Regions from separate parts of the Brevibacillus sp. BD137 genome, predicted to be linked through region 3. Evidence: riboswitches for the same ligand, from Rfam matches in the RefSeq annotation. Region 3 holds a riboswitch; each other region holds the start of a gene.

Region 1 (7,703 bases), on a different contig from region 3:
CGCTCTTTTTGCAAGATGATATCACCATTGCCAATTTGGAGACCCCGATCACCGACACAGGTGTTGCTGCTCAAAACAAGGAGTATGTTTACAAGTCATCGCCACTTGCTGTTCCTGCCATGAAAAACGCTGGGATTGATGTGGTGAATCTGGCCAATAACCACTCCATGGACCAAGGCGTTCCGGGATTGCTGGATACCTTTGACGCTTTGGACGAAAACCGTATAGAATACGTCGGTGCCGGTAAGGATGCAAGCCGCGCCTATTCACCTGTTTTCCTAGAAAAGAACGGCATCAAGATCGCGATTCTCGGCTTCAGCAGGGTCATTCCCGAAACGAGCTGGTTTGCAGGGAATTCCCAACCAGGTATGGCCGCTTCCTATGATCCTACACTGGCAGTGAAAGCGATCCAGGATGCGAACAGCCAAGCGGATCTCGTGGTGGTGATTGCACACTGGGGCAAAGAACGCTCCGATTATCCTGTCGATCATCAAAAGGAGCTGTCTCGTGCCTACATCGATGCTGGTGCAGATTTGATTGTCGGCGGTCATCCCCACGTACTGCAAGGCTTTGAAAGATACAACGACAAATGGATTGCGTACAGTCTTGGCAATTTCATTTTCACACGTTCAAACGAACCCAAGACTTGGGAAACGATGGTCCTGCAAGCAAACTGCTCCAAAAGTGGTGATTGTGAGCTAACGATGTTTCCATTTCATGCAGAATTGGGACAAGCTGTACCCATGAATGAAAGCAACGGCGCTACCCTGTTAAAACGCATTAAATCCATTTCTGAGCAAGTCGACATACAAAGTGACGGGCGTGTGCAGCCACGTGCAAAGGCGGTGGAGACTGCCCCCTGATAAAAGAAGCCGTGTTTCCAGATTCCTGGAAATACGGCTTTTCTTCTTATGGTTCCTCTTCCTTACGCAGATTCAAGAATAGGGAAGCAGCGCACTTCTAAGCCAAAATCATTTTTCAATAAGGACTCATGCTGTTCACTGATTCCCGTCACGATCAACCCTGCGCGCAAGACGCCTCCCAAATCGAATTGGACTTTTAGTTTATGCACGTTCACCCCGGCCTGCTGAAGGAAATGCAAGACCCGATCTGGCGTCGCAGTATGACATGAGCCCTCCAGATAACATAGGACGGGTTCTGCCGAGTCCACCGTGCCTCCAGCTTTGTCAGCCGTTTTTTCTTTCCAGGTAGGATGCGGCGTGAATGGCTGTGTCAATAAATAGGCCAAATCCTCCACGACTGCACTTGCTGTAGGGAGCTCTCCTGCCCCTCTTCCTGTAAACAACAGGTCTCCAACGATGTTGCCGGATAGCTGGACAGCATTAAACGCATCGTGGATTTGCGCCAACGGATGGCTCAGCGGAAGCATGGTTGGTTCAACAGATAGTCGAATGCCTTTTTCGTCTTGATAAGCCTGCGCGATCAGCTTGATCCGGTACCCTAAGTCGCTTGCAATCCGAATGTGACCTGCTGACAAATCTGCAATTCCTTTGCGAACAACATCCGCTAAAGGCAGCGATTCTCCATAAACAAGCTGTGCCAGGATATACAATTTGTACATAGCATCAAAGCCTTCTACATCCGAACGAGGGTCTGCTTCCGCATAGCCCAGCTCCTGTGCTTGCTTGAGCACCTCCTGGTAGGAGAGCTGCTCTGCTTCCATTTTCGTCAAAATGAAGTTCGTTGTTCCGTTGAGAATACCGCGAACACCTTGGATATCGTTCGTACGTAGGAACTGCCGGAGCACACTCAAGATCGGGATACCCCCAGCCACACTCGCTTCATAGGCAAGATGCACTTGATACTGATTTGCCAAATCGACTAGCTCTGTTCCTTTTTTCGCCAGGAGCTCTTTGTTGGCGGTTACCACATGGCAGCCCTTTTCGATCAAAGCACGTACGTAGCCATAGGTAGGTTCTACACCGCCCATGACCTCCACCACGATATCCACATCGCTTCTCAATACATCCTCAAAATCTGTCGTTAGTAAAGATGGGTCGACATGAACCGCCCGCTCTTTTTCCGAGTCACGCACCAATGCCTTGACGATCTCAATTCGTTTTCCCAGACGAGAAGCCAGCTTCTCCTGTTGTGAACGGATCGTTTTGATTACGCCCCCACCCACTGTCCCCAATCCCAATAATCCCACGCGTACTACTTCTGCACTCATCCTGACCACCCCATACCCCAAATTTTAGATAAAAAGAAAAGCCATCTTCGATAAGAAGAAGGCTTGATAGCAGCTAATGCTCCCCCTCCTTATCTCCCAGGACGTATATGTCCTGCAGGAATTGGCACCTTGTCACAAAATATACGTGACGGTTGCCGGGCTTCATCGGGCCAGTCCCTCCACCTCTCTGGATAAAGAAAATATGAAATTAAAAAAACCTTCTTCGCTAAGAAGAAGGTTCATCTACAAATGGAGTAACCCGCTTCTTATCTTTCGAGACGAAACGTCTCGCAGGAATTGGCACCTTGTTGCAATATGCAACGGTTGCCGGGCTTCATCGGGCCAGACCCTCCACCTCTCTGGATAAGAACTATTTATGCTGTTGAGCTTTATTCTAAGAAATTCCAAGGCAAGCGTCAACAAAATTCTTTCTTTTCTGATTGCAAGCTGATTTGGCAAGGATTTCAGTTGTGGGTGAACAGGCTTTCTACCTCTTCCATACTGCAGCAAGCACAATGAAACACGCCCTCCTGGCACTCCTCAGGCTGCTCTTTTTCCTCAACATATCCGCACCATTGGCAAATAAAAAGTTGTATCATTGCTCGCCCTCCTCTTCTATTATTCTGCCCAAAATAAAAAGAGCATTTTCCGCACGACCGTGACGATCGTTAGAAAATGCCAGAAAAGGAGGGGCATACTTGTCCACTCGCTGTTTTTCGCAAGCCATCTCTAACACCTCCCTATCTCCCGTAGGTCTATCAGTGTTGTCGAAACAGGCAGGTCTCCTGACTATGGGTTCATCGCCTAGCGTCGCCTTCCCCGTCTATTTTGATAGACCAGTGGCTTTTTGGACGCTGACTCCCCTCTTACAGTGGCGGGACCGTGTCGGATTTGCACCGAGCTTCCCTATTATCCTTGTGGCGAGTTGGTTACGCCCTAAGGAACCTGTTTCCACCTATGAAATTGTCTATTCTCACTACTACCCTCAGATTTTACCTTACCCGAAGTACCGTTCTTTCAAAATGCTAGTGTGGTGAGCTTCATGTCCAGCAATCACGTAGGCCAATGTCCTTGCAGATAGCTTGTTTCCGTTGGCAATTCCTGTACGCAACCACGCTTCTGGCGAGATTCCTCGCACCTGCGCGATGGTGGAAGCACGGACAGCCTTATACTCTTCCAATAAATCAGACAGATCTCTTAGCTGAAAACACCCGTGTTCGACAAATGCATTCTCATCAAAACCGACGAGGGGTGTCCGATCTCCTCTCGCGATTCTCAGCAAGCGATAGCTCATGATGCGTTCAGTATCGAAGAGATGACCCAACACCTCTTTAACCGTCCATTTGCCTGGCGCATACCGATAATCAATTTGCTCGGGCGCAAGGGACGAAAAGAACGCGACTTGCCTCTCTCCTTGCTGCGTGAGGATCGTTTGGAGCTCCCCCTCCGGTACAAGACCAATGTAATAGTCAAAATAAGCAGCGTATTCATCGCGCTCTGGTCGTCTGAGCATCTGTTTCCCACTCCTCGTCATTCAGTTTCAATAGACAAATTACTATGTAAACCTTCAAACAATAGGACCCTTGCCGGGGCTGCATCCGTGCCGACCAGCTTGAGTGGTGCAGCTACCAGAAAATACTCGCCTGGCGGGACCTCTGCTAGCCGTAAGCCTTCCACGACAATGACTCCCGCTGCAAACAATTTTTTATGTGTGGGGTGACCTTCCTGGCTGCGTTCGATTCCAAGTGCATCGGTACCAATGCCACGCACCCCTAGCTCACTTACATATTCCGCACCTTCTTCAGACAGAAAGATAAATTCAAAGGAGAACGCCTCTTCAAAAGAGTTTTTCGTTTTAAATAGGACAAAATCTCCTCGCGCAAGATCGAAGCTCTCCAAGTCAGCGCGAGTGATTCTGTCCTCGACCGCTGTGAGATCGAGAACCTTGCAAGGGCCCACTAGCTTCTCCAAGGAAATACTCTCAAATGTATCACCAGCATTCACCATGTGCAGGGGAGCATCCACATGGGTACCCGAGTGGAGGTCCATGTCGATTCTCGATTCTGTTACATAACCGTTGGTAGCGGTACATATTTTCGGCTGTTTTTCCGGCTTGTTTTTATACACCGTCATTCCTTCGTACACGGTGGCGGTTACATCATACATTTTCATCCCAAACGCCCTCCCTTTTGCCTACTGTTTTTTTCGATCCGCTGGAAAAACAATCCCCATCTGCCTTCTCGCTTCATCCATGACCTGCATGGCCATTTTGGAAACTTCATGCGAATTCGTTGCAGATTGTCTGGCCCCGATCTTCGCCAAGTGTAGGAATTCTCTTATTTCATAATGCATGGTCTTCGGGGTCTGCGGCCTTGCTACTTGCTCGGTTCGTCCGTCCCTGTAGCGAATGTCCACTTCTTTGAGATGGTTGATTCGATCGATCACCATCGTAGCGTCCTCCCCTTGAATTTCTGCTGGCTGATAGGAGGTCGTAATTTTCGAGAAGCTAATGATGGCATCCATCTCTCGATACTTCAACAACATACTGCCTTCTCCGTCCACTCCAGAATCAAGCACGATTCCGTCTGCTTTGATCACGTCTGGTTTGCCAAAAAGGATGAGTAAAGGATAAAGACAATAAATACCGATGTCCATCAAGGCTCCGTTTGAAAAAGCAGGATCAAAAGCACGTAAAACCTTCCCTTCGCGGTAGGCGTCATAGCGCGAAGAATATTGGCAATTGCTAGCAATAAAACGTCGTACTTTTCCCAGCTTGTGCAGGTTGTCTTGTATCGCAAAAAAATTCGGCAACAGTGTAGATTTGACAGCTTCCATGAGCAGCACGTCATTTCTTTTCGCTGCCTGGATCATTTCTTCTACCTCACTCGCATTAGAAGCCAGTGGTTTTTCACACAATACGTGCAGCCCCGCGTCCATGCACTGGATCGCTTGTTCCGCGTGGTAGGAGTTGGGGCTTGCAATATAGACTGCGTCAATATTTTTGCTTGCAGCCATTTCTGCTAGGCTGCTATAGGCGAATGGAGCATGGTACTTGTCCGCGATTTCCTTGGCGCGTTCGATCGTACGTGAATAAACAGCCTGAAGAGAAAATCCTTCTACTTCTTGACCAGCCTGGATAAATTCCTCGGTGATCCAGTTCGTTCCGATTACGCCAAATCGCATCTCATCCGCTCCCTTTTCTTTTTCTATCTCGTTGCAGTGACTGGCAGTCGTTCTTCGACCTTATCCAGCCACCACACGAATCCGTCTGCTGCAAGCAATTGCTCTGCAGCCTTTGGTCCGAATGAGCCTGCTTCGTACGTAAAGAGCGGCACCAAATTTTCAGCGAAGGCTTCCAAAATCGGTGTCACCCAATCCCACGACAGCCGAACCTCATCCCAATGCGCAAAGTAAGTGGAATCCCCTCGGAGTGCATCGAACAAGAGCAGCTCGTACGCTTCTGGCACGTCTTTTGTCCCTGAACTGAAATCTACCGTCACCGGCTCAATCTTACCGCTATTTGTCGGATTCTTACTATTTACCTGCAAAGCAATACCTTCGTTCGGATTCACACTGATGATCAATAAATTTGGCGATGGCGTTTCATTTTGCTCCTGATATAGCTTTTCGTGCGGATTTTTGAACTCAATGACGATCCTGGTTGATTTCTCTTGCAGTCTTTTTCCCGTGCGAATATAAAAAGGTACCCCTTCCCAAAACGGGTCATCAATCCAGACACGCGTGGCAATATACGTTTCTGTCATGGAAACGGGATCGACACCAGGCTCGTCCCTGTAGCCAGCTACAGACGTTCCTTGAATATGTCCAGCGCTATACTGACCGCGAATCACGTGTTTCCCGACTTCTTCTTTCTTCATCGGGCGCACGGCTGCCATCACCTTGCGTTTTTCTTCGCGGATATGGGCGGATGTGATTCGCTTCGGAAGCTGCATGGCGATAATCATCAGCATTTGCAGCATATGATTTTGGAGCATGTCCCGCAGTGCTCCGGCTGGCTCGTAATATCCAGCCCGGTCCTCGACGCCGACGGTTTCATTCGCCGTAATTTGTACGTTGGCGATGTATTGATTGTTCCAGAGAGCCTGGAAAACCGGGTTCGCGAATTCGAGAGCTTCGAGGTTTTGCACCATCGGTTTCCCCAAGTAATGATCAATGCGATATATTTCTTCTTCTGAAAATGCTTTTCCCAGCTTTTCATTCAATTCTTTCGCGGATTGCAAATCATGCCCAAACGGTTTTTCGATGATCAGACGCTTCCAGCCTGTCGTTGAGCCCAGTCCGCTGTCTTTGACATTGGTTGCAATTCCCTCGAAAAATTGCGGGGCCACTGACAAGTAAAACATCCGGTTTTGCGGAATCTGCAGCTCTTGCTCTCTTTGCAGGACCAGATCATGTAACGTTACATAAGCACGCGGTTCCATGACATCTACTTCCGCATAGCGACAAGCAGACAAGAAAACATCTAGCTCGCGGGAATCAATCTGGGCGCGACGGGAAAATTCATGGACAGACTGGCGAACAGATTCCTGAAATTCGTCATCAGACCAGGCCCTTCTCCCCACACCAATAATCGAAAAGGCAGCAGGCAACTTTTGATCTACAAATAAGGTAAAAAGCGCAGGGAAAATTTTGCGTTTGGCTAAATCTCCTGTCGCACCAAAAAGGACAAAGGTCATCGCTTCCATCTACTTTTTCATTCCCTTCATACGTACGCCGTGATGATGGTTTTTGTGGTTACCCTGTTATTATTCGAGAAAATCACTGCTTTATCAATATGCAGCGTTACAAACGGCGCAAGATTGCACGTACCGGACTTCCATCTGCTTCTACTAAAGGTAGCGGCAGTGCGATCAATTCATAATCACCCGGTTCCACATGATCGAGGAGAAGCCCCTCCAAAATATGAATATCATGCTGGTGAAGCCCATGATGAGCAGCCAGTTCCTTGCTGTCCAACGGATCGACAGATGGGACATCCACTCCAATCAGCCGAATGCCTTTTTGAGCGAAGAACGCTGGCAAGTCCGCTCGCAGGTGACAAATGGTTGAAGGAAATTGATTAGGATCGCTCCATGATAAAGTTTTGAGCAGCAAGCGTTCCACCCCCTCCAGATCAACCTGGGCAAAATCTTCTGGACCAATGCTGGAGTGTCCAGTAAGCTCTACCACTCTTGCGTCTCCGATGTACAAGTCTAGAGGTAATTCAGCTATTTTGCGGCCATCATCATCGAAGTGAAATGGAGCATCCACATGAGTACCTGTGTGAATACTCATGGTTACTTTGCCGACATTGACTGAGCCACTCTCCGCTTTGGGCCAGTTTACGACATAGTGAAAGGGAGTGTCCCCCGGCCAGGTCGGCATACCTTCCATGAACGGACGGGATATATCTATTATTTTCATCGCGTAAACCTCCACCTTCCAGCAACTGTTCAAGCCTATACTCAGCGTACAAAAAAGACTGTATTGAGTCAATATTCTAACATTTGTA
Region 2 (7,703 bases), on a different contig from region 3:
TTGCTGTCCAATCAGATTGCGATCCCGGCAAGCAAGGTGCAAGAGCGGATCGATTCCATGTCTGCTCTTCATGAGGGCCCCGAGAGCCATGTTGCTCATGCGTACTGTCGCCAACGAGTTATCCGCCAACGTAATCGCGTCTGCTCCTGCTTTGTGCAGCTCACAGCATCCGTGGAGAAATTGGTCTGCATCCAGATCACGTGGCGGATCAAACTCGACAATGATTGTCGTTGCTGCTTTTACACGCTCGACAATGCTTGGTTTCTCCCTCTCCCTCGTGTTCTGCACAGAAATCGTAGGACGATCTCCAGCAACGATGGTCGGGTTCACACGCGCTTGCGGCTCAAGAGACTCAAGTGCATCCGCAATCGCCTTCACATGTGCAGGTGTGGTTCCGCAGCATCCACCAATCAACCGAACTCCCTGCTCACGCAAGCGAAGCGCACTTTGTCCAAAGTATTCAGGTGATGATTTAAACGCGTATTCTCCATCAGTCATCCCCAGACGCCCCGCATTCGGGAATACGGATAAGAGTGCATCTTCTGGAATCACTGTATTTTCAAACGAGCGCAAGAGTTCAGCGGGACCAAGTCGACAGTTTAGTCCGACCACGTCAGCGCCCGCTGCTTTCAGCTCGGAAAAGGCATCTGTCAAAGCGTAACCATCACGTGTGCGCCCTACTTCCAAAGTGGCTAACTGCGCGATTACAGGGACATCTGTGAGCGGGCGGATTACCTCGATCGCCAGAAGCAGCTCCTCCAAGTCCAAGAACGTCTCCAGAATCAGTCCGTCTACCCCCGCATGTAACAGGGCAATGGCCTGTTCCTCATACTGGTCACGGTATTCATCCAAAACCTTTTTCTTCACCCGTCCAGCCAAAATCGATCCAATGCTCCCAGCTACATAAGCATCATCCTGTGCGGCTTCCCTAGCAATGGCGACTGCGAGCCGGTTAATCCTGGCTACCTTATGCTCCAGACCGTAACGGCTCAATGCATCTCGATTGGCAGAATACGTATTTGTCTCTAGGAAACGCGCACCGGCCTGGTAATAAGACGTATGAACTTCATGCACCAAACGAGGGTTGGACAAACACAGCTCCTCAAAGCTGACGCCAACCGGGACGCCCAGCCCGTGCAGCTGGGTCGCCATTGCACCATCTCCTACTAGGAGATGGTCTTTCAAGTAGGCTCGTAAATCTTTCTTTCTCGTCGTCAACTCAATCCCTTCTCTCCCATTTTCATTTATTTTTAAACTTCAAAAATAGATGGACCTGCGTTGAAATAACGCGCTTCTGGGTGAGCAAATACCATCGCCGATACGGAAGCCTCTGGCTCCATCATGAAGCCCTCTGTCAGCTGAACGCCGATATCCTCTGGACGCAATAAACGGAATAACTGCGCCTGATCTTCCAGGTTCGGACACGCAGGGTAACCGAAGGAGACTCGAATGCCTTGATATCTAGCTCCGAAGCGTTCTAGCATCGTCATCTCAACCGGGTCCGGTATGCCCCACACGTCGCGCATGACGTGGTGAATTCGCTCAGCAAATGCCTCTGCAAGCTCCAATGCCAAGGCTTGGAGGACATGAGAGCGCAAGTAGTCACCACGCTCTTTGAGCTCTGTTGATTTTTCGCGAATCCCGCCCCCAGCCGTTACGGTCAGGAATCCGACATAATCCATTTCCTTGCTCTCCACCGGTCGCAAGAAGTCGGACAGGCAGAGATGAGGTTCTTCCAGCTGACGCGGGAACGAAAAGCGCTCCAGCAGCTTGCTGTGGTCTTTTGGATCATAGACCAAAATATCGTTGCCATCTGACTGAGCCGGAAAGAACTGATACACACCGTGTGTCGTAATGGTTCCTTTTTGCTTCGCTTCCTTTAAGAGCTCTTCCACAATGCCATACAGTTCCAGTACCTTCTCGTCGCCTTCCTCTATCAATCTATCTACATTTCCGCGAACACCGAGGTGTTTTCCGAGGAGCATCCGCAGGTTCAAATACGGCTGCAAATGGCTAAGCGGATATTGTCGCAAAACATGTCGTTCACAATCGGGCGGCAGATGGATCGGAACGGTTCTGCTGATGGCTGAGCGAGTTGGCAATGGTGCTTTTTTCTCCTCAACAACAGGCTGAGCGGTTGCAACTGCTTCCAGCAGATGCTGCTGTTCTTCTACCAAGCGATCACGTTCTTCCGGATTTTGTAGACGATTTACGAGGTCCAGACCATCCATGGCATCTTTTGCGTATAAAACAATTCCACGGTATTCCGGTGCGATCCGATTCGATGTGAACTTGCGCGTTAACGCCGCACCGCCAACCATCATCGGGATATCAATGCCTGCATCACGCAGGTCTTGGGCTGTAATGACCATTTGCTGCGCGGATTTTACCAAGAGTCCAGACAGACCGATGGCATCCGGCTTTTCTTCTCTGCATGCAGCAATCAGTTGCTCTGGTGGTACCTTGATTCCTAGGTTCACGACATTGTAGCCGTTGTTTGACAAAATAATTTCCACGAGGTTTTTCCCGATGTCGTGTACATCGCCCTTGACTGTCGCTAACAAGATTTTCCCCTTGGCAGCAGCATCGCTTTTTTCCATGAATGGCTCTAAAAACGATACGGATGCCTTCATGACTTCCGCGCTCTGCAATACTTCTGCCACGATCAGCTGGTTGCCGTTGAACAGGCGACCGACCTCCTCCATCCCCGTCATCAACGGACCGTTGATGATCTCGAGCGGTGCGTATTTATCCAGAGCCAGCTTCAGGTCTTCCACCAGACCATCCTTGGAGCCTTCGACTACATAACGGGCCAGGCGTTCTTCGAGCGTTAACGAGGAGACTTCCACACTGACTTCCTTTTTCTTTTGGCGATAAAATTCTGTGAAAGCCGCCAATGTTTCATCATTTGTCTCGAATAGAAGGGCTTCTGCCAGCTTTCTCTCGTCTTCTGGTATCGAAGCGTAGCGCTCCAGCTTTTCCGTATTGACGATGGCGTAATCAAGCCCTGCCAGAGTGGTATGGTACAAGAAGACCGCATTCAGCACTTCCCGCCCCGCAGGAGGCAAGCCGAAGGAAACGTTACTGACACCCAGGATCGTCTTGCAAGCAGGCATTGCTTGTTTGATCAAACGAATGCCTTCTACGGTTTCCTTTGCAGAGCCGATGTATTGTTCATCCCCTGTCCCTACTGGAAAGACGAGTGGATCGAAAATAATATCCTGTGGCTTTATTCCGTACTGGTTGACAAGAATGTCGTACGAGCGTTGCGCGACCTCCAGCTTCTTTTCGCGAGTGATCGCCATACCCGCTTCCTCAATCGTTCCAACGACAACGGAGGCACCGAACTTGTGAATAAGTGGGACGACTTCCTCGAATCGCTCCAACCCGTCTTCCAAGTTGATCGAGTTGAGAATCGCCTTTCCTTGCGAATAGCGAAGTCCCAGCTCCATGACCTTTGCATCTGTCGAGTCGATCATGAGGGGCGCTTTTACTTTTTTCACGATGAACTGTAGGAATTTTTCCATATCTTCATATTCATCACGGTCGGGGTCAGCCAAGCATATATCGATGACGTGTGCGCCGCGTTTCACTTGGGCCCGGGCAATATCAGATGCTTCTTCATAGTGACCGGCTGCAATCATTTCACGGAATTTTTTGGAACCGATGACATTGGTTCTCTCTCCTACTAGCAAGGGACGATTGTCATCTTCGACGTAAACGACCTCGATCCCGGAGACCGCGCTCAGCGGTTCTACAGCTGTACTCCGTGGCTTGCAGTCTTTCAAGGTCTCTGCCATCGCTTGAATATGGTCAGGCGTTGTTCCACAGCAGCCGCCAGCGACGTTTATCCAGCCCTGTTCAGCGAATGCTCGCATTTTCGAAGCAAGTCCCTGTGGCGTTTCATGGTAATGACCGTTCTCGTCTGGCAAGCCTGCGTTCGGATAACAGCTGACCGCACATTGGGCAATTCCTGATAGTGTGCGCAGATGATCGCGCATGAACTCGGGTCCTGTCGCACAGTTCAGACCGATTGAGACAGGCTTTATGTGCTCCAAGGAGATGTAAAACGCCTCGATGTTTTGGCCCGCAAGCGTCGTGCCCATCGGCTCAATCGTACCTGACAGCATCACCGGAAGCTCTTGTCCAAGCTCTTCAAAAGCTTTGCGAATCCCAATTCCGCCAGCCTTGACGTTCAACGTATCTTGCGAGGTTTCCAGAAGAAGAACATCGGAGCCGCCGAGAATCAGGCCTTTTGCCTGACGATAATACGCCTCGACCAGCTCTTCGAAAGTGACACCACCTGTCAACGAAAGGGTTTTGGTCGTAGGTCCCATAGCGCCTGCTACAAAACGCGGCCACTCCTCCGTGGAATAGGCATCCACCGCTTCTCTGGCCAAGCGCGCTGCCGCTATATTGATCTCAAGGTCTTTCTCTGCCACATCGTACTCAGCCAAAACAATAGAAGCAGCACCAAACGTATTTGTCTCGACAATGTCTGCGCCCGCCTCTAAATATTTCTCGTGAATGGAACGGATCACATCTGGTCTGGTCAGATTCAAGAGTTCATTACAGCCATCATAGGCTTCACCGCCAAAATCATCAGCAGTCAGGTTCGCCTGTTGAAGCATGGTGCCCATTGCACCGTCCAGAATCAGAATTTTCCGGGAAAGCTGTTCGCGAAAAGTTGGTTTCATTGACGTGCCCCTTTTCTACCTTGCATCGGCTTATTCTCCGTAATTGGGTAAACAAAAAAATCCTCTTCTTTGAAAGAAGAGGATTTGTCAGCAGATACGAATACGCCTGAGACATCCTCTTATCTTTCAAAGCACGTAGCTTTGCTGGAATTGGCACCGGATTTTTACCGGTTGCCGAGGCTTCATCAGGCCAGTCCCTCTGCCTCTCTGGATAAGAGTCGTACACTTGTCATTTAGTTAGTTTGCGAAATGTCTTGAATGTTTGCAAGTATCTTAACACCCCCTTTGTCTCCCCGTCAATTGTGAATTGTCTATTTTTTACGGAGCCTCTCCTCTTACGCGCCCAATTTTGCCTAAGCTGGGCATCCGCCCAGTCCAATATCGGCATTCGTGTATAGACTGGAGTATAACGGAAAGGAGGGGAAACAAAGATGAGTACATCTTTCTGCGGTAACGGATTCTTCGGTGACTGCTTCGCAATCGTGCTCGTGCTGTTTATCCTGTTGGTTATTATCGGGTGCTCGTGTGACGACTGTTAGATACGTGTAAAAAAGGCTATCCCAAAAGCCATCAGGAATGGCTGCGGGATAGCCTTTTTTTCGTTTTAGTCGGCGATAAATTTGCCTGTCACGGCATCAAGTGTCATAAATTTAATCGCCAGCTCTTCGTCACTCCACGGCACATACGCCAGCTTTGGTTGAGCTAATTTTTGCCCATCCACATCTTTCATCAAATAGACCAGCTTTAGAGGCATGACGCGTAAATACTCTTCAACAGCCTTGTCTTTCGAAACGATCCTGTCGGATGCTGGAAGCTCCACCAACTCGTTTGTCATTCTGAAGTTATGAAACTTTGTCACTTTGCCAGAAGACGGATCGACTGTTACCGAATAAGCCGCTTTTTGCTCGCGATCCTGTACAGGAATGCCATCCTTGCTCATAAAATATCTGAATTCCCATTCGCCCGATGACACAGGATTCGCTTCGGCTGGCTGTATGACTTGTGCTAATTGCACCTCTTTTACGCCTGGATCGACGTATTTATACAGAAAGGCGAGTGCAGCCTCTTCCGCTTGCTCGCGTTTGACTGTCACCGCTGTGTCAGAACGCAGTGATCCCAGCCCGACGACACTGCCTGTTTCTGCGATGACTTCTACGCCGATATACTTGTCATTTTTATCATTCCAGACGTATTCCTTGCGCCCCTCTCGGATACTCTCGCTCTCTCTATAGGTCGATTCATCTACCTGTATGCCAAATTCCGCTTGCAGCAGTGCTTTTGCCTCATCCTTGGAGCGAACCTTGACGTATTCCTTTGGAGATTCGATCGGATGTACTTCTGTCGTATTCAACTGATCATAGGCAAGCCCATTATCTCCCGTTCCATACACAATCTTGCCATTGGTCGCGTCGATATGCCACTCCGTACCATCTTCACGTCCTCTTTGCATGAAGGAAACAGCTGGCGTGTATTCCAGAATAGGTTGCCACTTCTTCCCTTGCTTTGATTCTGGCCGTATTCTCGGATTCTGCACGTATCGAAGCTTCATATGCTCACTTAGCTCTTTGATGGCTACCTCTTCTGACACAGCACTCGATACATCCGGGTACTGCGACGGCTCGAATGTTTCGGGCTCCTTGCTGAAATATCGGACGTGACCAGAGTCCGTTGTTGTTATGCTAATTTCATCAGACAACACTGGCAGTCCGTTATAATATCGCAGGTACACTCCTGGATCGTTGGCATCCACTAACCGATAGTTTTCACTATCCGCCCCGAGTAGTTTGTTCAGGAACTGTCGCTCTTGCTGCAAGGCTTTTGCTCCCTCTGCCTCTTTCCCGCTCGCTGCTTCCTTTTCATCCCTATACAAAAGCCTGTACGATTCCAGTGCTTGACCATTTCCATAGATCACAAGAGAAACCTTATGCCCCTCGTTGTTCGTTTTCCCCAAGATGAATGACATGCCATCGTGTTTCTTTTCTTTATCCAAAAGAAGAAGGGACGGGTTCAAATCAGGCATGGCATCTGTAAGCTTGGTGAAAAAGGCTTGTTCATTCTTGTTCAATCGCCCGAAAAACACGACTTGCTCCTGTTGGTCAATTCCAACTGACAATACGTCGAACGGAACGGGCTGGCCGTTTTCGATCCGTTGATAATTCACGCTCATCCATGGGCCTTTTACCCTATACTCATCGGTATAGATCTGAGTCTCGACGAGCTGATAGGACTTACTTTCCTCCCCCCAAAAAGCTTGAAGAAATGCGCTTGCTGCTTTCTCCGCAGTCTTGGCTGATGGCAATTTCTCTTCCTTCTGTTCTCCTCGCTCACCATCAATTGTAAAGCTCTCAATTTGTCCTGTCTGTATATCATAGACAACATTGGCACGCGCAGTATCCCCTTCTAGTAAAGTTAGTGCACTGAATCCATAGCTTGTACGATCCACTCTTATTGTCATCTTGCTCAAGGCGGGGATCGCCTTTTTCAATGGTAAAATTGCCTCTTCCGGCGGCACCTTTACACTGTTCGGATTTGTCTCTTTATTGTTTGTTTTCGTAGCAGTTGTAGCAATCGCATTCGTTACATTTTTACCACTTGGCATCTGTGGAAACCAGCCTTGCTGATGAATTCCCACAGCAGTAACCGCCAAGCAAGCTGCCAGCGAACCAGCCACGAAAATTCTGTTTCGATTCTTGTGTTTATTTTTTGCAATCGCACCTCTGATCCGTAATTCCATCTCTTTTGTAAACCTCACTTCCTCCACTGATTCCTCACTTGCGCTCCGTACTGCTTCACGCATTTCCTTATCTAGGTCCATTCCAATCCCTCCTTTTCACACAATGCCTTAAAATGTTTTCGGGCCCGTGACAATTGGGTTCGTACGGCATCTTCTGAAATATCCAGCACTTGCGCCATCTCTCTTATCGACAAATCTTCATAGTAATGTAGTACCATGACTTTTCGGTACAGCGGCGAGAGCTTCATCACCTGCTCCGCTACCTGTATCTT
Region 3 (7,703 bases):
GGGAACTGCACGACGGCGTAGGTCAATCCTTGTATTCTGTTTCAGTAGGTATTCAGGCCATTCAAGCACGCCTCAACGAGAGGGGACAATTCCGGGAATTCATGCAAGAGATTGTGAATGAGCTGGAAAAAGCAATACAAGACGTCAAGCTGTATTCTCTACAGCTGCGTCCGCATAGTCTCGATCAGCTGGGGCTGATTCCTACCGTACAGCATCTTGTTTCTAGCTTGAACAAAGCACATCAGGATGTTTCCATTACCTTTTCTTACAGCAATGTCAGTGATCATTTTCAGCCAAACTTGGAAATCAATCTGTACCGTGTCATCCAAGAAGCCTTACATAACGCACTGAAATACGCGAAGGCGACACTCATTGAAGTTATCTTGTACAAGGAAGACGACCTCCTGACTTTGCTGATTCAGGACAACGGAATCGGATTTGTGCGCGATCAGGTTCAGGTTGGTCTGGGTCTCAAACATATGGAAGAACGAGTGGATCAGATGGAGGGGACTCTTCAGATTCAATCCGTCCTCCTCGAAGGTACATCGATCAAGGTAACGGTAGCAGGACAAGGAGGGAGAGTAGAGTGATACGAGTGCTTTTGGTTGATGATCACACGATGATTCGGAAGGGATTGCGTGTGCTTCTCGAAAGTTACTCTCAAATTAAAATTGTCGGAGAGAGTCATACAGGTAATGATGCCATCCTGAAAGCCAATCAGCTGAAACCCGATGTAGTGCTGATGGATTTGTCATTGCCGAACGGGTTGGATGGGTTTACCGCGAGCAAAGAGATTCGCAAGTCGAATCCTTTGGTGAAAATCGTCATATTGACCATGCATGACGAGGAGATTTTCGTCCAGGAGGCCATCACGGTCGGAGCCCATGGCTACATTTTAAAAAACAGCCATGGAGAACTGCTGTTTCAAGCCATTGTGGAGGTTTACAGAGGCAAGTGCTTTTACAAGACTTCAGTATCGCAAGAAATCATCAATCAATGGCTGAGATCGGATGCCAAGACGTTGCCTTCTGTTTTAACGCTGCGTGAAAAGGAGCTTGTCAGACTCATTGTGCTTGGCTATTCCAATAAGGAAATGGCGGATAAGCTGTTGATCAGCGTAAAAACCGTGGAGAACCACAAAACGAATATCATGCAGAAACTAGGATTGGATTCCAAGCATCAATTGATCCAATACGCCATAAAAAATAGATATCTCGATCTGGCGTTTTAATGGTTTGAATCTAAAAGTAGGGGACTTCCCCTATATGGAAAAAATGTCAACAGAATAAACTGAATAGAGAGACTGCATCTTATGAACGGTCATCGTATGAATGGAAACCAAATGGTCGTCGAAGGAGGAGCTATGGCAAAACAAGTTCATTATACGGTTGTGATCGTGGGAGCAGGCTCAGCAGGTATCTCTGTTGCTGCCCGTCTCGTCCGTGCTTCCAAAAGGCTCATGGGACAAGTCGCCATCATCGATCCCGCATCCAAGCATTATTATCAGCCTTTGTGGACATTAGTCGGAGGTGGTGCCGCTAAAAAGGAGGAATCCGAGCGAGACCTCTCCTCTCTGATTCCCACAGGCGTCGACTGGATTTGCGATGCGGTCACCATGTTTCAACCGGAACAACACACGCTTAGTACGAAGCAGGGGGCCGTCTTTTCCTATGATTACCTCGTTATTGCTGCCGGATTGCAACTTGATTGGGAGGGGGTAAAGGGTTTGAAGGATGCCGTTGGGAAGAACGGCGTTTGCAGCAACTACGCATACCAAACGGTAGAAAGTACATGGGAAGCCATCCGGAGTTTTAAAGGCGGTACTTCCATTTTTACCCATCCGAATTCACCCGTAAAATGCGGCGGAGCCCCTCAGAAAATCATGTATCTGGCCGATGATTACTTTCGCAAGTTAAAGGTTCGCAACGACTCAGCGATCATTTTTGCATCAGCGAAGGGAAGTATTTTTGACGTTCCCACGTATGCCACTACCCTCAATAAGGTCATTCGTCGCAAGAACATCGAAACGAGATACAAGCATAACCTACTGGAGGTACGGGCGGATACCAAAGAAGCCGTCTTCGAGAATCTGGACACCAAAGAGCAGGTAGTATGGAAGTATGACATGCTTCATGTGACCCCTCCCATGAAAGCGCCCGATTTCATTGCAAACAGCGCATTGGCAGACACAGGAGGCTGGGTCGATGTCGATCCATTTACGCTTTTGCACAAGAGATTTCCCACTATTTTCGGCATTGGCGATTGCACGAATCTTCCCACGTCCAAAACCGGAGCTGCTATTCGCAAACAGGCGCCTGTGGTCGAGAAAAACCTGCTCGCGCTGATCAATGGTAATCCATTGACTGCCAAGTATGACGGTTATACATCCTGCCCACTCGTAACGGGGTACAACAAGCTGGTACTCGCCGAATTTGATTACAACCTGAAGCCGTGCGAAACCTTTCCTTTTGACCAATCCAAAGAAAGATTCAGTATGTACCTGATGAAAAAAGAACTGCTTCCCATCCTTTATTGGAATGGCATGCTAAAAGGATTGATGTGAGACAGTTTTCGAAGGAAAGAGGGAGACATCCATTTTGCGCGATCTGGAATCACTCCGGTATCTGCTTGAGTTACTCACGGAAAAAGCAAACAAATAATTGACAGGTTAAGGGAGGAATACACGATGTTATTGCGTTACTTTTATGATGAGAAGCTTGCCCATGCGTCTTATCTGGTCGGCTGCCAAAAAACCGGTGAGGCGATTGTGATCGATCCCGCTCGTAATCTGGCTCCTTATTTTCAGGTCGCCAAAGCAGAGGGAGTAACCATTGTAGCCGCCACCGAAACCCACATTCACGCTGATTTTGTATCTGGTGCTAGGGAACTGGGAGCAGTTCATCAAGCGAAGCTGTTTTTATCCAATGAGGGCGATGAAGATTGGAAATATCAATACGTGAAAGGCTTGAATCATCAGCTTGTGCACGATGGGGATCGCTTTTTTATCGGAAACTTGCTATTTGAAGTCATGCATACCCCTGGCCATACACCTGAGAGTATCTCCTTCCTTTTGACAGACCTTGGAGGGAATGCAGATCGCCCTATTGGGATCTTCACGGGAGATTTCGTCTTTGTCGGCGATATCGGCAGACCGGACTTGCTCGAAAAAGCAGCGGGAATGAAGGGGACGTCCGAGTTAGGTGCAAGAGCCATGTTCCAGTCCCTCCAAAAATTCAAGCAACTGCCGGATTATATACAGGTATGGCCAGCCCATGGCGCAGGAAGTGCTTGCGGGAAAGCACTGGGAGCCGTGCCGTCTTCTACCGTCGGCTATGAAAAGCTCTTTAACTGGGCGATGTCACACACGAGTGAAGAGGAATTCGTTCAGGCTCTCCTGGATGGACAACCAGAGCCGCCAACGTATTTTGCCGTGATGAAACGCGTGAATAAGGAAGGCCCTGCCTTGCTAAAGGAGCTTCCTGTTGTTCGAGAGTTCAACTCGCTTGAAGCGGTAAAGGAATCACTGGAAAACGGACAGATGATCGATACGCGACCTTTCCACAAATTTGCGAAGGGGCATCTGGCGGGAACACTTCACATTCCCTTTAACAAGTCATTTGCCAACTGGGCGGGTTGGATTGTCGATTACGATCGGCCCGTTCACATCCTGACCACCCCAGATGCGCTGGACGAGATTTTGCAAGCCTTGCATGCTGTAGGGATTGATCATGTCACAGGCTTTATCGACAGCACCAAACTAGTGGAAAGTGAAGTGTCTTCGCTCGAGACAATCGAAGAGGTATCACCGCTGGAAATTGCAGAACGGGTGGAAAAGGGAGAGGTTCACGTAGTAGATGTACGTAATTTGGCCGAGTGGGAGGAAGGACATATTCCAGATGCACAGCACATCATGCTCGGTACACTCGCCATGCGGCTAGATGAGATTCCTCACGATAAACCGCTTCTCGTACAATGCCGTTCCGGTGCCCGATCTGCCATTGGCGCAAGCATTCTTAAAGCAAACGGATTCAAGGATGTAATGAATTTGAGCGGCGGTATCTTACAATGGCAAATAGACCGCTTGCCAGTAGTAGAACGAGGATAAAACGAAACGAAATCAAAGCGAGTCGCTGCAAAGGGTGAGCCTATGACTATCGACCTAGTGATCACACTGTTTGTTATCGGTTTCGTGGGATCGTTCATTTCTGGTCTCGTTGGAATCGGGGGCTCCATCATCAAGTATCCGATGCTTCTGTACATTCCGCCCGCCCTTGGATTCGTTGCTTACACAGCTCACGAAGTATCCGGAGTAAGTGCCGTCCAAGTATTTTTTGCCACCCTAGCCGCTGTTTGGACTCTGCGCAAAGATAAGCTTATTCATTACCAGCTCGTTGTGTACATGGGAAGTGCCATTATTGTCGGGAGCTTGCTTGGAGGATATGGAGGAAAATTTCTTTCGGAAAATGCCGTCAATATCGTTTACGCCATCCTGGCCACGATTGCTGTAATCTTGATGTTCCTGCCAAAAAAGCGAATGGACGAACGTGAACAGACGACCGAGGTTATCTTTCATAAACCAACAGCTGTCTTATCTGCTTTGACGGTCGGAGGTGCCTCCGGAATTGTCGGGGCAGCGGGCGCTTTTATTTTGGTTCCCATCATGTTGATCATCCTCAAGATACCGACAAGAGTTGCGATTGCGTCCTCTCTTGCCATCACTTTTCTATCTTCCATTGGATCGACGATAGGGAAATGGATGGCAGGGGACATATTGCTGTGGCCATCCGTGATCATGGTAATCGCCAGTATCATGGCAGCGCCGCTCGGTACGAAGGTCAGCAAACGTTTGGGCACGCGGATTCTCCAATCCATTCTTGCCTTGTTGATCCTAGCCACCACGATTAAGATTTGGGCTGACATCCTCCTATTCATACGTGTATGAAGATTTACTTTTTTCACAAATAAAATAAAGAAAAATCAATTGTCATGGAACAGCATTGACATATCCGAGTAAAATGATAAGATAAAAAAGAATTTTACAATGAAATTAAATTTCATAGAACATTCTTATCGAGAGTGGTGGAGGGACTGGCCCGATGAAACCCGGCAACCTTGGTCTGATTGACCTTACGGTGCTAATTCCTGCGGAGTTAATCTGCGAGATGAGAAGGTGGGAAACGTGCAATCGCCCCTCTTCTTTTCGGAGAGGGGTTTTCTATATTTATAATCCGTAGTATTCTCATCTCTTTACTTTGTATTATTTAAAGGAGGAAACAACGTGCTTTATTATGCAGTCAAGCGTGGCTTTCTCATGATCGTTACGCTGTGGATGATTGTCACGGTAACGTTCGTGACGATGCACCTGATTCCTGGTGATCCATTCGCGTCAGATGCCAAAATGCTTCCAGAAGAAGTGGTGAAGAACATGCGAGCGGAGTACAAACTGGATCAGCCAATCACGGTACAGTACCTGCTCTATCTAAAAGGATTGCTGCAATTTGACTTAGGGCCCTCTATCCAGTCCAAGACGAGGGATGTGAACACACTGATTGCAGAGGGATTTCCCGCATCGGCTGTTCTGGGACTCCAGTCGTTTATGGTCGCGCTGGCAGGTGGAATCACACTGGGAATCGTAGCGGCACTCTATCACAATCGGACCTTGGATTTCTTGTCTATGTTTGCTGCCATCATCGGAATCTCCGTCCCCAGTTTTATTCTCGCGCCACTGTTGATCAAGTACTTAGCGGTCAAATGGGAGCTTTTACCCGTCGCTGCATGGGGGAGCTGGGAGCACTCGATTCTTCCAACACTTGCGCTCGCTATCGGTCCGCTCGCCATCATCGCTCGTTTTGTACGAGCCAGCATGCTTGAGGTTTGGCAACAGGAATACATAAGTACGGCAGAGGCCAAAGGGCTTGGCACCTTTTCCATTGTCGTTAGACACGGGATGCGCAACGCCATCCTGCCTGTTCTTACCTTTATCGGTCCGCTGTTTGCCAACCTGATGACCGGAACCTTTGTGGTGGAAAAGATTTTCGCCATTCCCGGGATCGGCAAATATTTCGTGGAAAGCATTTTTAACCGCGATTATCCCGTTATTTTGGGAACGACTGTGTTTTACAGCTTTGTGCTCATTTTTACTTTGTACATCATCGACCTGCTGTATCGGGTGATTGACCCGCGCATCAGATTAACGAGTGGAGGGAGGTAGCGTTATGGCCAATCAGGCAACACAACTGGATTCTCTGTTTCGACCAGTCGACCGAAATCGGCTTTCTGAGGAAATTCGGGAGCGGCCGAGTCTTGGGTATTGGCAGGAGGTATTGCAGAGGGTATCCAGTAACAAGCTGGCAATGCTCGGGTTCTTCCTGCTCGCAGCAGTGGTAACCCTCTCAATCATCGGTCCGCTTCTCGTTCCCCACAGTCCACATGAACAGTCTTTGATGAAAGGAAATCTGCCACTGTCAGGCGAGCACTGGTTTGGAACCGATGACTTGGGGCGGGACATGTGGGCACGTACCTGGGCAGGCGGACAAATCTCTTTGTTTATTGGTGTGGCGGCAGCAGCCATCGACCTCGTGATTGGTGTATGCATCGGCGGGATATCCGGTTACATGGCAGGGAGGAACAAGCTGGGTGACCGTGTAGACAACATCCTGATGCGGTTGGCTGAAATTCTGTACAGCATTCCGTATCTGCTGGTGGTAATCCTGCTGATGGTGGTTCTGGAGCCTGGACTCGCAACAATCATTATTGCCCTTTCGCTAACTGGCTGGGTGGGGATGGCCCGCCTGGTCAGAGGACAAATCATGCAGATCAAGCGGCAGGAGTTTGTGCTGGCCGCAGAAAAGCTGGGCACCTCTCATGCCAAAATCATCATCAAACATCTGCTGCCGAATACGATCGGCGTCATCATCGTCAACCTGACCTTTACAATTCCGCACGCGATTTTCGCCGAATCATTTCTCAGCTTTCTTGGGCTGGGTGTGCAAGCGCCAATAGCCAGCTGGGGAACCATGGCCAACGACGCGCTGGCGGTTATGCTGAGCGGCCAGTGGTGGCGACTGTTTTTTCCGGGATTCATGATTTCGCTTACGATGTTCGCGTGCAATGCACTCGGGGACGGTTTGCAGGATGCACTGGACCCACGGATCAGGAAATGAGGGGGGAGTACATTATGAAGCCTTTATTGGAAGTAGATCAGCTACACGTCTCCTTTCGCACGTACGGTGGTGAGGTGCAGGCAGTAAGAGGGGTTTCCTTTTCTGTGAAGGAGGGAGAGACGCTGGCGATTGTGGGGGAAAGCGGCTGCGGAAAAAGTGTGACGGCCCGGGCATTGATGGGGATGATTCCACCGCGATCTGGTCAGGTAAAAGGCGGCAGCATTCGGTTTCGCGGGCGTGAACTGACTGGGCTGACGAAGCTGGAATGGCAGCAGGTTCGCGGCTCGCAGATCGGTATGATCTTTCAGGACCCGATGACCTCGTTGAACCCCACGATGAAAATCGGTCAGCAGATTGCGGAAGGGCTGATCAAACATCGAAAGCATACGAAGATGGAAGCAAAGGAAGAGACGCTGAAACTGCTGGAGAGGGTAGGTATTCCAGAGGCGGCGAGGCGATTTGAACAATATCCGCACGAGCTAAGTGGAGGAATGCGGCAGCGTGTCGGAATCGCTATGGCGCTAGCCTGCCAACCGCAGT

The links. Region 3 has a riboswitch for S-adenosylmethionine ahead of ODZ53_RS04495 (ABC transporter permease). Riboswitches for the same ligand answer to the same signal wherever they lie in the genome.
Region 1: linked by a shared signal. The riboswitch ahead of ODZ53_RS02040 (homoserine dehydrogenase) and the one ahead of ODZ53_RS04495 (ABC transporter permease) in region 3 are both predicted to bind S-adenosylmethionine.
Region 2: linked by a shared signal. The riboswitch ahead of metH (methionine synthase) and the one ahead of ODZ53_RS04495 (ABC transporter permease) in region 3 are both predicted to bind S-adenosylmethionine.

The regions. Positions count from the first base shown of each region.
Region 1 is NZ_JAOTNO010000001.1:365,559-373,261, forward strand. It holds gene ODZ53_RS02035 (CapA family protein) at 1-863, shown strand, start outside; gene ODZ53_RS02040 (homoserine dehydrogenase) at 926-2,191, opposite strand; SAM riboswitch class I at 2,278-2,389, opposite strand; SAM riboswitch class I at 2,455-2,561, opposite strand; gene ODZ53_RS02045 (hypothetical protein) at 2,656-2,790, opposite strand; gene ODZ53_RS02050 (hypothetical protein) at 2,787-2,918, opposite strand; cobalamin riboswitch at 2,950-3,155, opposite strand; gene ODZ53_RS02055 (DinB family protein) at 3,189-3,704, opposite strand; gene ODZ53_RS02060 (cyclase family protein) at 3,722-4,363, opposite strand; gene ODZ53_RS02065 (Gfo/Idh/MocA family protein) at 4,385-5,374, opposite strand; gene zwf (glucose-6-phosphate dehydrogenase) at 5,398-6,897, opposite strand; gene kynB (arylformamidase) at 6,995-7,615, opposite strand.
Region 2 is NZ_JAOTNO010000005.1:135,173-142,875, reverse strand. It holds gene ODZ53_RS13265 (bifunctional homocysteine S-methyltransferase/methylenetetrahydrofolate reductase) at 1-1,218, opposite strand, end outside; gene metH (methionine synthase) at 1,251-4,697, opposite strand; SAM riboswitch class I at 4,814-4,915, opposite strand; gene ODZ53_RS13255 (YjcZ family sporulation protein) at 5,129-5,236, shown strand; gene ODZ53_RS13250 (YcdB/YcdC domain-containing protein) at 5,302-7,512, opposite strand; gene ODZ53_RS13245 (sigma-70 family RNA polymerase sigma factor) at 7,503-7,703, opposite strand, start outside.
Region 3 is NZ_JAOTNO010000002.1:180,594-188,296, forward strand. It holds gene ODZ53_RS04470 (PAS domain-containing sensor histidine kinase) at 1-590, shown strand, start outside; gene ODZ53_RS04475 (response regulator) at 587-1,231, shown strand; gene ODZ53_RS04480 (FAD/NAD(P)-binding oxidoreductase) at 1,364-2,563, shown strand; gene ODZ53_RS04485 (MBL fold metallo-hydrolase) at 2,687-4,105, shown strand; gene ODZ53_RS04490 (sulfite exporter TauE/SafE family protein) at 4,148-4,942, shown strand; SAM riboswitch class I at 5,065-5,169, shown strand; gene ODZ53_RS04495 (ABC transporter permease) at 5,279-6,211, shown strand; gene ODZ53_RS04500 (ABC transporter permease) at 6,216-7,163, shown strand; gene ODZ53_RS04505 (ABC transporter ATP-binding protein) at 7,178-7,703, shown strand, end outside.